DNA from 2 places in the Bradyrhizobium sp. Kon10 genome. Region 1 is predicted to be linked to the other one. Evidence: riboswitches for the same ligand, from Rfam matches in the RefSeq annotation. Region 1 holds a riboswitch; the other holds the start of a gene.
What was found. Region 1 has a riboswitch for S-adenosylmethionine ahead of metX (homoserine O-acetyltransferase MetX). Riboswitches for the same ligand answer to the same signal wherever they lie in the genome.
Positions count from the first base shown of each region.

Region 2: linked by a shared signal. The riboswitch ahead of AC0L2O_RS04920 (O-succinylhomoserine sulfhydrylase) and the one ahead of metX (homoserine O-acetyltransferase MetX) in region 1 are both predicted to bind S-adenosylmethionine.

Region 1 is NZ_JBVVOZ010000008.1:227,632-235,366, reverse strand. It holds gene metW (methionine biosynthesis protein MetW) at 1-548, opposite strand, end outside; gene metX (homoserine O-acetyltransferase MetX) at 551-1,753, opposite strand; SAM riboswitch at 1,845-1,924, opposite strand; gene AC0L2O_RS14700 (chorismate mutase) at 2,141-2,989, shown strand; gene hisC (histidinol-phosphate transaminase) at 3,025-4,122, shown strand; gene AC0L2O_RS14690 (prephenate/arogenate dehydrogenase family protein) at 4,119-5,054, shown strand; gene AC0L2O_RS14685 (hypothetical protein) at 5,168-6,739, opposite strand; gene AC0L2O_RS14680 (DUF2125 domain-containing protein) at 7,205-7,735, opposite strand, start outside.
Region 2 is NZ_JBVVOZ010000002.1:410,211-417,945, reverse strand. It holds gene AC0L2O_RS04935 (hypothetical protein) at 146-1,198, opposite strand; gene AC0L2O_RS04930 (PAS domain S-box protein) at 1,321-1,731, opposite strand; gene AC0L2O_RS04925 (2'-deoxycytidine 5'-triphosphate deaminase) at 1,839-2,975, opposite strand; SAM riboswitch at 3,053-3,132, shown strand; gene AC0L2O_RS04920 (O-succinylhomoserine sulfhydrylase) at 3,206-4,393, shown strand; gene AC0L2O_RS04915 (SGNH/GDSL hydrolase family protein) at 4,518-5,519, opposite strand; gene AC0L2O_RS04910 (SGNH/GDSL hydrolase family protein) at 5,532-6,314, opposite strand; gene AC0L2O_RS04905 (OpgC domain-containing protein) at 6,314-7,585, opposite strand.

The DNA.
Region 1 (7,735 bases):
CGCTCCATCTTGACGCCGATGGCGTCGCAGAGCTCGACGAAATCCTTGATGGTGCAGAAATGGATGTTGGCGGTGTCGTACCAGCTTGCCGGCAGGTTTTCGGTGCGGGGCATGTGGCCCCCCACCAGCAGCTGGAGCCGCATCTTCCAGAAGCCGAAATTCGGGAACGACACGATGGCGCGGCGGCCGATGCGCAGCAGATTCTCCAGCACGACCTTGGGCTGGCGCGTCGCCTGCAAGGTTTGCGACAGGATCACATAGTCGAAGGCGTCATCGGGATAGTTGACGAGGTCGGTATCGGCATCACCCTGCACCACCGCGAGGCCCTTGGCGACGCAGCGGTTGACGCCCTCCCGCGACAGCTCGATGCCGCGGCCATCGACGCCGCGGGTTTCCAGCAGCTGCAGCAGATCGCCCTCGCCACAGCCGACGTCGAGCACCTTCGATCCCGGCTTGACCATCTCGGCGACCAGCACATGGTCCGCGCGAAAATCACTGGGCTGCCCGGTCGCAATGCCGCCCAGCGGCAGCACTTCCTGTACAGACATCGCTAGCCGTCCTTATCCTTGAGCCCGCGCGCCTTGCCGGCCGATTGCAGGAAAGCACGCGAGATATCGAAGAATTCGGGCACGTCGAGCAGGAAGGCATCATGGCCGCGATCGGTCTCGATCTCGGCAAACGACACCCGCGCGCTCGACGCGTTCAGCGCATGCACCAGCGCGCGCGATTCCGAGGTCGGAAACAGCCAGTCGCTGGTAAAGGAGACCACGCAGAAGCGGGTCTGGATTCCGGCGAACGCCTTTGCCAGCACGCCGCCATGATCGGCGGCGATGTCGAAATAGTCCATGGCGCGGGTCAGATAGAGATAGGTGTTGGCATCGAACCGTTCGACGAACGACGAGCCCTGGTAGCGCAGATAGCTCTCGACCTGGAAGTCGGCGTCGAACGAAAAGGTCGGCAGCTCGCGGTCCTGCATGCGCCGTCCGAACTTGCGGTGCAGCGCCGCGTCCGAGAGATAGGTGATGTGCCCGGCCATCCGCGCCACGGCGAGGCCGCGATGCGGATGCGTCGCCTGATCGACATAGCGTCCACCATGCCAGTCCGGATCGGCCATGACCGCCTGCCGGCCGAGCTCGTGGAAGGCGATGTTCTGCGCCGAATGACGCGTGCTGCATGCGGTCGGGAGCGCGGAGAACACGCGGTTCGGATAGGCCGCGGTCCATTGCAACACCTGCATGCCGCCCATCGACCCCCCGACAACGCAGAGCAGCGTCTCGATGCCGAGGCGGTCGAGCAGCATGGCCTGCGCCCGCACCATGTCGGGGATCGTAATGATCGGAAAATCCAGCCCCCACACCTTGCCGGTTGCGGGATTGGTCGAGGCAGGGCCGGTCGAGCCCATGCAGCCACCGATCACGTTCGAGCAGATGATGAAGTACTTGTCGGTATCGAGCGGGCGGCCGGGGCCGACCATGATTTCCCACCAGCCCGGTTTGCCGGTCAGCGGATGAACATTGGCGACGTGCTGGTCGAGCGTCAGCGCATGGCAGATCAGGATTGCATTGGAGCGATCGGCATTGAGCTCGCCATAGATCTGATACGCGATCTGGAACGGAGAGAGATCGATGCCGCAATCGAGCCGCAGCGGCTGATCGGCGCCGAAATGCGCGACCGGCGAACTCGGATGATCCACCTCATGCGACCGGTCGTCGGCACTGATCGCGGGACTCGGAATCGACTTGACGCCAACCATCTGACCATCGACCTCGTTTGCGATCGGACTTCGGATCGCTACTGACATCAGGCCATAAAAAACCCGGCCTGAACGATAGGTTCGGCCGGGATCGAAAGCGTCCCCGGCCTGTTTAGCGAGTTTTTTAACGTGGCTGCAAGCCGGCCGGCTCAAATGACCACGGAACAGGCAAAACCTACTGGCTTGGGCGGTTTTCGTCAAGTCGCGGTCCGGATCAGCCACATTCCACTCTGCATCCTCAGCCGAACAGGCCCTATTTTCCTTTGCATTTCTCTTTGCTTTCACCGCCCATCCTGCCTAATCAGAGGTCGATCGCAGCGGATCCGGACTTGCTGGTCCCCTCGTCCCGATCCGTATTGGAACGCCTCTCAATAGCCGCTGTCAGATATGTCCCAACGTCCGCCCGCGCCACCATCGTTGCAGGAATTGCGCAAGGAGATCGACGCGATCGACGAGGGCATGCATCGCCTGCTGATGCAGCGCGGCGACATCATCGACCGCCTGATCCAGGTGAAGCAGACCCAGGAGGTCGGCTCCGCCTTCCGCCCGGCGCGCGAGGCCGCCATGATGCGCGACCTCGTGCAGCGTCATCGCGGCATCCTGCCGCTCGACACGGTCGAGAGCATCTGGCGCGTCATCATCTCGACCTTCACTTACGTCCAGGCGCCGTTCGCGGTGCACGCGGACATCTCGGTGAGCGAGCCCGCGATGCGCGATTCCGCGCGATTCCATTTCGGCTTCACGGTGCCCTACGTCGCGCATTTCAGCGCGCAGGCCGCAGTCGAGGCGGTGGCGAAATCCAAGGGCGATCTGGCGCTGGTCTCGGCGACCTCCAGCCGCACGCCGTGGTGGCTGTTGCTCGAGCAGGAAGGTGCGCCAAAAATCATCGCGCGGCTGCCCTTCGTCGAGCGCGCCGACCATCCGGCCGCGCTGCCCGTGTTCGCGGTCTCGCGCGTCGCCGACAGCGCCCTGGTGACGGAGGTCGAGACCTTCAGCGTGCGCGTTTCGGGCTGGAATGCCGAGGTCGCACGGGCGCTGTCGCCGCTGGCCGAGATCGTGGCGGTGCCCGATACCGCCTTCGACGGCGCGGCCCTGCTGGTCTCCGTCACCGCAGCAAGCAGCCTCGACAAGATCAAGGCTGCCCTGATCGAAGCGGGGGCATCGGTGCGCTCCACGGCCCTCGTCGGCAGCCACGCAACGCGCTATACGGTGCCCCCGATCGGGTCGAAACCCTAAATCGCGAACCTCGACCAGCCTATCCGGAGTTGAAGATGTCCCGCCCCGTGCCGAATCCCGGCATTCTCGATATTGCGCCCTACACGCCCGGCAAGAGCCCGGTGGCCGAGCCCGGCCGCAAGGTGTTCAAGCTCTCGGCCAACGAGACGCCGTTCGGGCCCTCACCGAAGGCGATCGAGGCGTTCAAGCACGTGGCCGATCACCTGGAGGATTATCCGGAAGGCACCTCGCGCGTGCTGCGCGAGGCGATCGGCCGTTCTTTCGGGCTCGATCCCAACCGCATCATCTGCGGCGCCGGCTCGGACGAGATCCTCAATCTGCTCGCCCACACCTATCTCAGCCAGGGTGATGAGGCGATCTCCACCACCCACGGCTTCCTGGTGTACCCGATCGCGACCATGGCGGTCGGCGCCAAGAATGTCGTTGCGGCGGAGACGAACCTCACCGCCGATGTCGACGCGATCCTGAAAGCCGTGACGCCGCGCACAAAACTGGTCTGGCTCGCCAATCCCAACAACCCGACCGGCACCTATTTGCCATTCGACGAGGTCAAGCGCCTGCGCGCCGGCCTGCCCTCGCATGTCCTGCTGGTGCTGGACGCCGCCTATGCCGACTATGTTTCTCGCAACGATTATGAAATGGGGATCGAACTCGTCGCCACCACAGAAAACACCGTGGTGACGCACACCTTCTCCAAGATCCACGGCCTCGCGGCGCTGCGCGTCGGCTGGATGTTCGGCCCTGAACACGTCATAGATGCCGTGAACCGCATCCGCGGTCCCTTCAATGTGTCGACGCCGGCGATGTACGCGGCCGTCGCCGCGATCGAGGACACTGCGCACCAGGCGATGTCGAAGCAGTTCACCGAGACCTGGCGCAACTGGCTGAGCGAGGAAATCAGCAAGCTCGGACTCAAAGTGACGCCGGGCGTCGCCAATTTCGTGCTGATCCAGTTCCCGGTCGACAAGGGCAAGACCGCCGATGACGCCGACGCGTTCCTCACCAAACGCGGTCTCGTGTTGCGCGCGTTGAAGAACTACGGCCTGCCGCATGCGCTGCGCATGACCATCGGCACCGAGGAGGCCAACCGCCTCGTCGTCGAGGCCTTGCGCGACTTCGTGGCCGGCAGATGAAGGCGGCGGCGCACTTCCAGCGCGTCGCGCTGATCGGCTTCGGCCTGATCGGCGGCTCGATCGCGCGCGCTGCGAAGCTCCAGGGCCTGGCTTCCGAGATCGTCACCACCGCGCGCTCGGAGCAGACGCGCGCGCGGGTGCTCGAGCTCGGTATCGTCGACCATGTCGTGGCGACCAATGCGGAAGCGGTGAAGGACGCCGATCTCGTCATCCTCTGCATTCCCGTCGGCGCCTGCGGTCCGGTGGCGCAGGAGATCGCTGCGCATCTGAAGCCGGGTGCGATCATCTCGGACGTGGGCTCGGTCAAGGGCGCCATCGTCAGGGACATGGCGCCGCATCTGCCGCAGGGTGTTCATTTCGTACCGGCGCATCCGGTCGCAGGCACCGAGCATTCGGGACCCGATTCGGGCTTCGCCGAGCTCTTCATCAACCGCTGGTGCATCCTCACGCCGCCGGAAGGCACCGATGCTGCTGCCGTCGCGCATCTGCGCGCGTTCTGGACGGCGATGGGCGCCAAGGTCGAGGTGATGACGCCGGATCATCATGATCTCGTGCTCGCGATCACCAGCCATTTGCCGCATCTGATCGCCTACACCATCGTCGGCACCGCCGATGAACTGGCGCAGGTGACGGAATCGGAAGTCATCAAGTTCTCCGCCGGCGGCTTTCGCGACTTCACCCGCATCGCGGCGTCCGATCCGACGATGTGGCGCGACGTCTTCCTCGCCAACAAGGAGGCTGTGCTGGAGATGCTCGGCACCTTCACCGAGGATCTCGCAAAACTCACCCGCGCCATCCGTCGCGGCGACGGCGAGGCGCTGTTCGAGCATTTCACCCGCACCCGCGCCATCCGCCGCGGCATTGTCGAGATCGGCCAGGATTCGGCGGCGCCCGATTTCGGCCGCCCGCACGCCGCGCTGAAGAAGCCGTAGCGCGCGAGTAGCCCGGATGGAGCGCAAGCGTCATCCGGGACGCCTTTGCTTGAGGCAAGACTCCCGGATTGCGCTTCGCTCCATCCAGGCTACGAACCCGCGTGGCTCTCTGCCTAGAACGGATAGTAGCGGATCTGCGTCATCACGACGTTGTCGTCCGTCTTCGGCGCGCCACCGACACCGGCGAAGGCGATGCGCTGGGTGTAGGAATACTGCACGCCGGCTTTGAGCGTGCCGTAATTGCCCTGGTAGAGAGTGTGGTAGACGCCGGCGGTGACCTGACGAACCTCCTTGGTATTGCCGTTGCAGCTCGCAGCCGGCGTGTTTTCAGTGAAGCAGCCGGTGTTGTTGTAGAGCGGGTTGCCGTAGCCGAACGGCACCGTTCCGACGTTGGCGAAATTGGCCTTGGCTTTTTCCAGACCTGCATAGCTGTAGACGTCGAGGCTCGGCGTTGCGTGCCAGATCAGCCCGACCGCGGCCGCCGTGATCGACAGCGGAAGCACGGTGCCATCTTGCGCCACCGCCGCATCGGGGAACGGCGTCGCCGTGAAGCGGCCGAGCACGCCGTGGGCGCCGTAGAGCTGAAGGTCGAGGGTCTTCGGAATCAGCTCGGCAAAGACGTGCCCGCCGAAGCTGCCCGTATCGTAGCTGTGGTTGGCGGAGTTGAATCGATCGAGCAGCTGGCGGTAGAGCGCCCAGCCCTCGACATGCAGCTTGTAGGGTCCAAGCCTTGGATCCCAGGCCGCCTTGACGGTGACGTCAGGGACCTGGTTCAGACTGACATTGTTGAGATTGTTGAAGAAGCTGCCGCCCGGCCCGGTCAGATTGACCTGGAGGTTCGGGTTGAGCACGCCCTGCGGGCCAACCGCGGGCGTGCCGACCGCCGGCACGTTGCCGCCGAAGAAGGCGGTCTGCGGATTTTCGACCGAGGCGGCCAGCTTGAACTCGGGTCCGATGTCCTGCCAGACGCGAATGCCTGGTTGCCGTGCTGCGAGGAATCCCGGAACGGATTCGAAGTCGATCACGCCCGGCGCATCGACGGCACGAGGATCGATGCCGGACCTGGTCGGCGCGTTGAGCGACCAGGATTGTCCCGCGAGAAAGTGAACGCCGAGATCCGTCCGGTCGAGCTCGAGGCTGAGTTGCCGCATCCGCGGGTTGAAGGAGTTGGTGGCAACTGAGCTCGCCGTTTGCGCCGCGCCTTCGAAATCGATTTCGCCGTAGCCGGCCAGATGCGTATCAGGATCGGCGTTGCCTTCGGCGAGCACCGAGAAGCGGCTCTGGCGCGCGGAGAACCGCGTCTCGGGGACATCAAAATTGTGGCTCTGCTGGTAGGGGATGAAGTTGTAGACCGAGCCGGTATCGGAGGCGATGTTGCGGGACCGGTAGATGCCGGTGAGATCGACCCAGCCGCCGAATGTCAGCGTCACGTCCTTGTAGCAGACCTTTCCGGCCGCACATGGATCGACGGGAAGCGCCTTGTAGGTCGCCGGCAGTGGCGCGGCTTTCGATTGCGCCATTTCGACCTGACGCGTCTTGCGCGCCTCCGAATCGACGCGCTGCTGGAGTTCCTTCAGCTTGGTCTTGAGCGCCTGGATTTCGGTCGTGACATTGTCGTCGGCACGCGCCTGCCCCGAACAGGCAGCGAGAATGCTCAGCATCAGTCCGCAATTGATGATCCGCACGTGAACTTCCCTCCTCTGGAGAAGCAGGTCATGTTCGTCGCGCCTCCTCCGGCGCGTGCGTGCTTCCCTGATGTGGAGTGATGTGAATGAGGCCGTGCTTATTCGCGGCGACACGCATCTTCTGCATCACGTTTTACTGACGGTCATGTTCGGAATATTTTCGCTGCCGGGCCGATCCGCACGCGCGCGCGGATTACCGTCAGGCGCGGCGATTCGCGGAGGGCTCGAGGCCATCGTGCCGCCGACAAGAGAGAGAGAGAGAGAGAGAGAGAGAGAGAGAGAGAGAGAGATTTGCGGCGCCCCATTCCCGGCACGCGATCGCGTTGGCGCGAAGACGTCGTGACCGCGTCTCAAATACGGCACCTGTAGCCCGGATGGAGCGCAGCGCAATCCGGGACAGTATCAGCCTTGATCAAGAGCCCCGGATTGCACTGCGCTCGATCCGGGCTACGGGAGAAGCAACAGCTAATACAGCGGCGGGATCTGGCCGACCTTCACCGGGCCGAGCAGCACGGCGCCGTCGACGAATTTCAGCGGGAAGCTGCGGGCCTTCCTGCCCTCGAGCGTACTCTCGGTGCCGATCGAATTGATGCCGGCGGCAACGCCGGCATTGGCATTCTGCTTGATGACCTTGCCGAGTCCGGGAACGGCGCGGTCGAGCGCGCCGAACAAATTGTTGAGGTCCTGCGACTTCACGCCAGGTGCGACACGGTCGAGCGTCGCCTGCGGCACGCCCTCTTCCAGCATCTTGTCGATGCCGAGCGCCGGGATCACCCGCTCGAGGCCGGTTACCGTCATCTGCAATTCGCCGTCGAGTCGGCCATTGGCCGAGAGTCCAAGCATGCCGGCCGCGACCGCGATCATCTCGCCTTGCTGGATCCGCGACTGCACGATCTCGATATGGCCGCCTGCGGCCTGGATCTCGCGGAAACGCTGCGGCCACGGCTTTGGCGTGACATCGGAGAGGCCCGTGATCTTCGCACGCGTGTCCGCCTC
Region 2 (7,735 bases), on a different contig from region 1:
CATTTGCGGCGCGGCAATGACTAGGTGTGCCAATTGATTGGTTCGCGCAAAACGCGCAACGACGGGCTTGTTAGCACGGCACGCAGCGATTCCTCCTGCGTCAGGTGCAGGCGTGCCCTGCGGCAGCGCATTTCAAGTGGTGGAATTACTCGACGGTCCAGACCAGCGGCGGGCGACCACCCTTCGCCGGACGCAGGTGCACGCTGATATGGCGGCCGCAACCAGCAGCCAGGCCCTCGAACAAGCCCTCCAGCACCTTGGTGCAGGCGGGGTGATAGTCGGCGACATCCTCCATCAGCTTCCAGCTGTGCTGGCTGAGTTCGGACGTGCCTTCGGACTCCGCCATGTGGACCGCGTCGTCCTGAGCAGCGAACAGCGCACCGAGGAATGACGCGAACTCGCGCGCCCCGCCACGACCCATCGCGAGTGCCCCGGCAGTGTCGTCGAAGAATTGCATGCCGATGAGCTTGCCGGTCAGGCGCAGCAGGTAGCCGGCATCTTCCGGGCCGAACAGTTGCACCATCACCGGCGCGGCAGTGCGGACGTATTCCATCGCATAGTTGCGATAGGCTTTCTCCAGCCGCGGTTTCGGCCAGCTTGCGACCGGCAAAGCCGGAGCCGCGGCCACATCGAACAGCGGCGCTTCGAGATGCCGCGCATACACGAGCCGCTGGTCGAGTTCGAGCGGTTGGTCATGTTGATAATAATAGCCCTCGAGCCCGTCTTGCCCATCGACGCTCTGCTTGGTGCAGACGAAGCCGAGCCTGAGATCGCCGAGCGCGACGCCATTGTTGGCGTGCCAGCCGCGCAGCATCGCGCGGCTGACCTCGCCGGGCACGCCGCAGATCGCCGGCCCCTTCCAGATCCAGCGCGGCGGCGGATAGCGGATCCAGGCTTTGCGGTCGCTCTCATGCATGTATTCGACATGCACGCCGCCGATCCAGTTGGAGAGATAGTGATATTGCGCAGCCGCGACCGCCGGCGGCAGATGGCTGAGCCCGAGCTTTTCGAGTCCGGGCAGGAAGCGCTCCTGCTGCTGGCGGCGAAACACGCGAAAGACGAACTCCGCGGCATCCGCCGTGCCGCGCCGCGTGACGACGGTGAGGATCAGGCCGGTGAAGTAGGCGTGGTAGAGATCGGCGACCGCGCGCCAGCGTGTCCATTCGGCTTGCTGCGCGGAGTCTGCGGCGGCGGTCATGTTCGCTCCCGATCGTTGTTTTGATCGAGTGTGTCACTGCATTCGCCGACACACAACCTGAGCGGCACGCATGACACCCTGCACGCCGCCCGCCAATTCCGCATCACGAGTTGTGCGCAGCCTTAGTTTTGCGCAGCTTTGGCCGCGCGCTCGCGCTCGATGCGCTCGGTCACGTCGCGGGCCATGGCCACCGATCCCTGCACTGCTCCGCCGGCGTCGCGCACCAATGCGAAAGTCATCTCGATGTAGAGCTTGCGACCGCTCTTGTGCAGCGCGCGGGTCAGTGTAGGCCGCCCGGCCAGCCTCATCGCGCCGCTGGCAAGCGCGGCCTCAAAGCCTTTCCAGTGCGCGGCGCGCAGATGTTCGGGAATGATCAGGTCGAGATTTTGGCCTAGCGCTTCCTCGGCGGAGAAGCCGAACAGTGCGCACGATGCGCGATTCCAGCGCATGATCGTGCCGGAGCGATCCGAATAGATCAGCGCGTCCGCGACGTCGTCGAGGATCTTTGCATCGAGTTCAGGTTGATCTGTCATCTCGCCACCTCGGACGAAATGTAGCCCGGATGCAGCGCAGCGCAATCCGGGTTCTGCTTCCCGGCGAGGGTTCCCGGATTTCGCTGCGCTCCATCCGGGCTGCGGAATTAAACCCGGAAATGCTTGCTCAGCTTCAGGCCCTGCGCCTGGTAGTTCGAGCCGATGCGCTGGCCGTACATGGCATCGGGGCGCGCCAGCATTTTCTCATAGACGAGACGGCCCACGATCTGGCCGTGCTCGAGAATGAACGGCACTTCGCGCGAACGCACTTCAAGCACGGCACGCGATCCGCGCCCGCCGGCACCGGCATAGCCGAAGCCGGGATCGAAGAAGCCGGCATAATGCACGCGGAATTCGCCGACCAGCGGATCGAACGGCACCATCTCCGCGGCGTAGTCGGGCGGGACCTGCACGGCCTCTTTCGAGGCGAGGATGTAGAACTCGCCGGGATCGAGGATCAGACGACCATCGGGACGCGCCGCGATCGGCTCCCAGAAATCATCGACCGCATAGCCGGCGCGACGATCGACATCGACCACGCCGGTGTGGCGTTTGGCGCGATAGCCGACGAAGCCGCCGCTCTTCTCGCCGGAGAGATCGACCGACACGGCGACGCCACCGGTCAGATCGGCATCGTCGACGTCGACGAGACGCTCGGCCGCGTGCAGCGCCTCGAGTTCGTCGATGTTGAGGATGGCGTCTCCGGTTCGGAAGCGCACCTGGCTGAGGCGCGAGCCCTCGCTGACCAGGACCGGAAACGTCTTCGGGCTGATCTCGGCATAGAGCGGGCCGTGATAACCGGCGCCGATCATGTCGAAGCGGCGGGTGCCATCCGCGATCACGCGGGTGAAGACATCGAGCCGGCCGGTGGAGCTTTTCGGGTTTGCGGCCGCGACAATCTCCGGCGGCAGCGCAAGGCTTTCGAGCAGCGGCACGATGTAGACGCAGTTGGTCTCCAGCACCGCACCGTCAGCAAGGCTGAATTCGTGCAGCTTCAACTCGTCGATGCGCTCGGCCACCGTTGCGCCGGGGCCAGGCAGGAAGCTCGCACGGACACGGTAGACGATGTCGCCGAGACGAAGGTCGAGGCTCGCGGGCTGGATCTGGCTTTCGACGAAGTCGTACGAAGGCAGGATGAGCCCCGCTTCCGCCATCGCCGCGATCATGCGGTCGGGCAGGATACCATTGGCGTCGGCGGCAACCGTGAACGTCAACCGGGGGTCCTCATCAGGGGGTGCGTGCATCCAGACATGCAAGATACAGTTTTTTACGGCTAGCCGATGGATGTCTTGACGGAAAGGGTATTGCGGAATAAGAGCATGACTTATCCCGTGGTGATTTGAGCCGGCCGGCTTGCAGCCACGTTAAATAAATCGCTAAACAGGCCGGGGACCTCTGTGATCCCGGCCAGTGGAGATTTCCAGGCCGGTTTTTTTGTGACCATTTTCGACAAGATGGTCATGCGGAGGTACCTATGTCGAAGTCGCCTGCCAACTACCGTCCCGATACCCGCCTGGTCCATTCCGGCACGCTGCGCTCGCAATATGGCGAGACGTCCGAGGCGCTGTTCCTGACCCAGGGCTACGTCTACAACAGCGCCGAGGAATGCGAGGCGCGGTTCAAGGGCGAGGATCCCGGCTTCATCTATTCGCGCTACTCGAACCCGACCATCGCAATGTTCGAGCGCCGCATGATCGAGCTCGAAGGCGCGGAGGCCGCCCGCTCCGCCGCGACCGGGATGGCCGCGGTGACAACCGCGATCCTCGCGCCGCTGAAGTCCGGCGATCACGTGGTGGCTTCGCGCGCCCTGTTCGGCTCGTGCCTCTACGTCATTCAGGATCTGCTTCCCCGCTACGGCATCGAGACCACGCTGGTCGACGGCTTCGACCTCGACCAGTGGCAGCGCGCGCTCAAGCCGAACACCAAGACGTTCTTCCTGGAGAGCCCGACCAATCCGACGCTCGACGTGCTCGACATCCCCGCGATTGCCGAGATCGCGCACAGCGGCGGCGCGCGCCTCATCGTCGACAACGTGTTCGCAACGCCGATCTGGCAGAGTCCGCTCGCGCTCGGTGCCGACGTCGTGGTCTATTCCGCGACCAAGCACATTGACGGCCAGGGCCGCTGCCTCGGCGGCGTCATCCTGTCTTCGGAAGCCTTCATCGCCGAGCACATCCACAATTTCATGCGCCAGACCGGCCCGTCGATCTCGCCGTTCAACGCCTGGGTCCTGCTCAAGGGCCTGGAAACGCTGGCGGTGCGCGTGCGCGCGCAGACCGAGACGGCGGCACGCATCGCCGACGTGCTGGCGAGCCATCCGAAGATTTCGCGACTGGTCTATCCCGGCCGTGCCGATCATCCGCAGGCGGAGCTGGTGAAGAAGCAGATGCGCGGCGGCTCGACGCTGGTCGGCTTCGAGGTCAAGGGCGGCAAGCAGGGCGCGTTCCGCGTGCTCAACGAGCTCAAGCTCGCCAAGATTTCCAATAATCTCGGCGACGCCAAGAGCCTAGTGACGCATCCGGCCACTACGACCCATCAGCGGCTGAAGCCGGACGATCGCGCCGCGCTCGGCATCAGCGAGGGCTTCATCCGCTTCTCCGCGGGGCTCGAGCATCCGGACGATCTGATCGAGGATCTGACCGCGGCGCTGGAGAAGGCGTAAAGGGCGCCAAGGGCTCGGAATCGTGGCGTGGGCAAAGCGAAGCGTGCCCACCAAACACAATCACATTGACGATAGATGGTGGGCACGGCGCGCAAAGAGCGCGCCTTTGCCCACCCTACGACACCTACATCGGCCGGTAGGTCCGCACATCCGCCGGCACGTTTACGCCGAGCTTGATCTGGCCGACCGAGTGGATGATGTCGTCGCCGAGCAGCTGGGCGAAGCAGGCGTAGCCCCAATCGTTCATGTGCAAGCCGTCGGAGATCACGAAGCTCTCGACCGGAATCGCCTGCTTCTCGTGCCAGTCGCGCATCACTTCGAAACGCGGGAAGATGCCGACGTGGCGGAGCTCGGCGACCTTACCGAGCAGCTTCACCATTTTTCCGGCGCTCTCCGCGCGCTGCGTCACCTGCGGCGAATATTGCGGATCGACCAGCACCACGTCGGTGCCGCCGCCGGCCTGGATGCGGGAGATGCCGTCCCCGACCATCTTGGCGGTATCGCCGGGATCGAGGTTGCGCAGCACGGCATTGGTGCCGACCTGCCAGATCACGAGATCCGGATGTACGTCGATCACCTCCTTCTGGAGGCGCTTCATCATCTCGGGCGCGTCCTCGCCGCCGACGCCGGCATTGATGACGGAGATGTCGGCGGTCGGATACTGCCGGCGCAGCTGCGCGGCGAGACGGTTCGGATAGTTGAAGTCCGGTGAGCTCGCGCCGTAACCTGCGGTCGACGACGAGCCGAACGCGACGATCACGACCGGCTTTCCGGCGACGAGCTTGTTCGCGACATGCGGCAGCGAGCCCATCGCCTTCGCTGCGCCCTTCGGCGCCAGACAGGGTACGCGGCTGAAGATGTCGCCAGCGGATTTCGCGACCTGCTTCACTTTATCGATGGCGCGCGAGGTGAGGCCGCGCTGCTCGGCAGGCGGCTGGCTGGCCGCAGCGGCCGTGGTCTGGGCTGATGATGCAGGAGCGGGATCAGCCGTCTGTGCCGGGGCCGGCGTTGCTTGCGCGGCTTGTGCGTGAGCTGGTGCCAGCGAGACCGGCGCCAGCAACAGCAGCGCCGCCGCTGCGGCTGCAGCCAGCCATGTCGTCAGGCAAAAAGGGCGGAGAGAACTCATTAACGCTAGACCTCAATTTTGCTGCTGGGCCGGCTCCAGATGGGCAGCGTCGATCACGAACTGCGCCAACGCCCGGCCAAGGCAATCATGGACCTGCTTCGCCAGTTCAGGCCCGCGGGACGGGCTGAACAGGTCGAACTGGCCCTGATCATTCCACTGCCGCATGATCGCGAAACGGTCGAACAGCGGCACATCATGCTCCTGCGCCACCACCCGCAAATTGTCGAGATAGGGCGGCGCCGAGATCATGGTTTCGGTACGCGGGCTGTACTGCAAATTCATCAACACGACGTCAGCCCCCGCATTTTGCAACGCAGTAACCCCGTCGGTCACCGCGCTGCGAAAATCCTCGGGATCAATGGATCGGATAGCATCTACCGTCCCGGTCTGCCAGATGACCAAAGTAGGTGCTTTTGCTTCCATCAGCTTAACAAAGGTGGTCGCGGCCTCCTCCGCGGTTCTCTTGCTCTGTATTTCTACGGAGACGTGCACGGCTTCCGATGGCGGCAGCTTCTCCTTGAGGATCATCTCCATGCGCGCCGGATACGAGCTGCTCTCCGACGATGGAATCGTCGTTGAGCGACTGCCGATCACGAGAATTTCGAGCGGTTTGCCGGCCTTGATGGCCTCGGCCACCTTGGGAAGGCGGCTTTCGCTGGTGAGCAGATAGGACGGCAATTCGCAGGCTGCGGGCGCGGCAGGCTCGGCGGCTGGCGCAGCATCGTTCGCACGCGCCGGGGGCGCGGCGAGGCACCCGCATACCAGCATCAGGCTCAGGAGAACCTTCGCCTTCATCAGCCCCCTCCGGCCATATCGGCGCTGCCGACGGCGCTTTTGTTTTTCGACCCGCTCTTGTCGGCCACGCGCTTGTACCACGAAATGACCCATGCCATCGCCCACATGATCAGGATTCCGGAGAGACTAATCAGCGCGTGCATGGCCGGTGCCCCTGAGACCTCGGCCAGGATGAAATGGCCGGCAAAGGCCAGGAAGACGCCGAGGCAGAATATCTCAAGGGAATGCTGGCCGCACACGATCAGCGGGCGCAGCCACGGTGATTTCAGGCCCGGCCAGTCCCGCGGCAGGAAGCGCACGGTGAGCGCGGCCAGCGCCAGGAAATGCGTGAAGCGCAGCACGTCAAGGTCGGTCTTGTCGATCGGATACATCCACTGCTCGAGCCGCTTCGGCATGAACTGCGAGAGCTGCGGCACGTACCAGGTCAGCGTGACGTAGAACGCCGCGACCAGATAGGCGATCGAGATCCACATCGTGACCGGGGACACCAGAATGCGAGACATGCGGCGCGCGCCCCCGAGCGCGCACCATGCCCCGAACACGAACAGCAATTGCCAGGCCAGCGGATTGAACGCCCAGAAGCCGTTCGGATAGGCCGAGAAATAAAGGTCGTATTGCCAGGTCAGCGCGTAGAGCAGGACCGAGAAGCCGAGCGTGAGGTCGGGCTTCCATTTCATCGACCACAGGATCAAGGGCAGCGCCAGCATCAGCACGATGTAGAGCGGCAGCACGTCCATGTTGACGGGGCGAAAGCGCAACAGCAGCGCCTGCACGATCGTGACGTCGGGCTGCTTGAGAAAATCCATGATGCCCATCTCTTCGGTGTAGAGCGGGTTCTCGAAGCTGGTCGCGACGTAGGAGATTTCGGCGAGGAAGATCGTGAACAGGAAGACGTGGGCGACATAGATCTGCCAGACCCGGCGCAGGATGCGCGCAGTGGCGATGACGACGCCGGACTCCAGCATCGCACGGCCGTAGACGAAGGCGGCGGTGTAGCCGGAGATGAAGATGAAGATTTCGGTGGCGTCGCTGAAGCCGTAATTGCGGATCGTGAACCAGGTGAGCAGGTTGGTCGGCAAATGGTCGATGAAGATCAGCCACAGCGCCAGCCCACGGAACAGATCGAGCCGCAGCTCGCGCTCGCCGATGACGGGCAGCGTGATGGCCGGCGCGCCGGCGCGCAGCTTGGCTTCCACGGCTCTCGCTTCCACGGGCTTGGCACCCGCGGTTCCCGCGATCGTCGATCCCGTCACTTGATCGGCAATGGTCATCGGGGGCCCAAAACCCTTCTGCAAATCGCGACGTGGGAGGAGTGTACAGGTCCAGTCGCCGCCTCGCAAAGCGGCCGGATCACATAAGGTGCAATTCCCTAGGCGTGTACTTCCCTGCCAATTCTGGCGGCACGATGTCGCGAAAGGCGG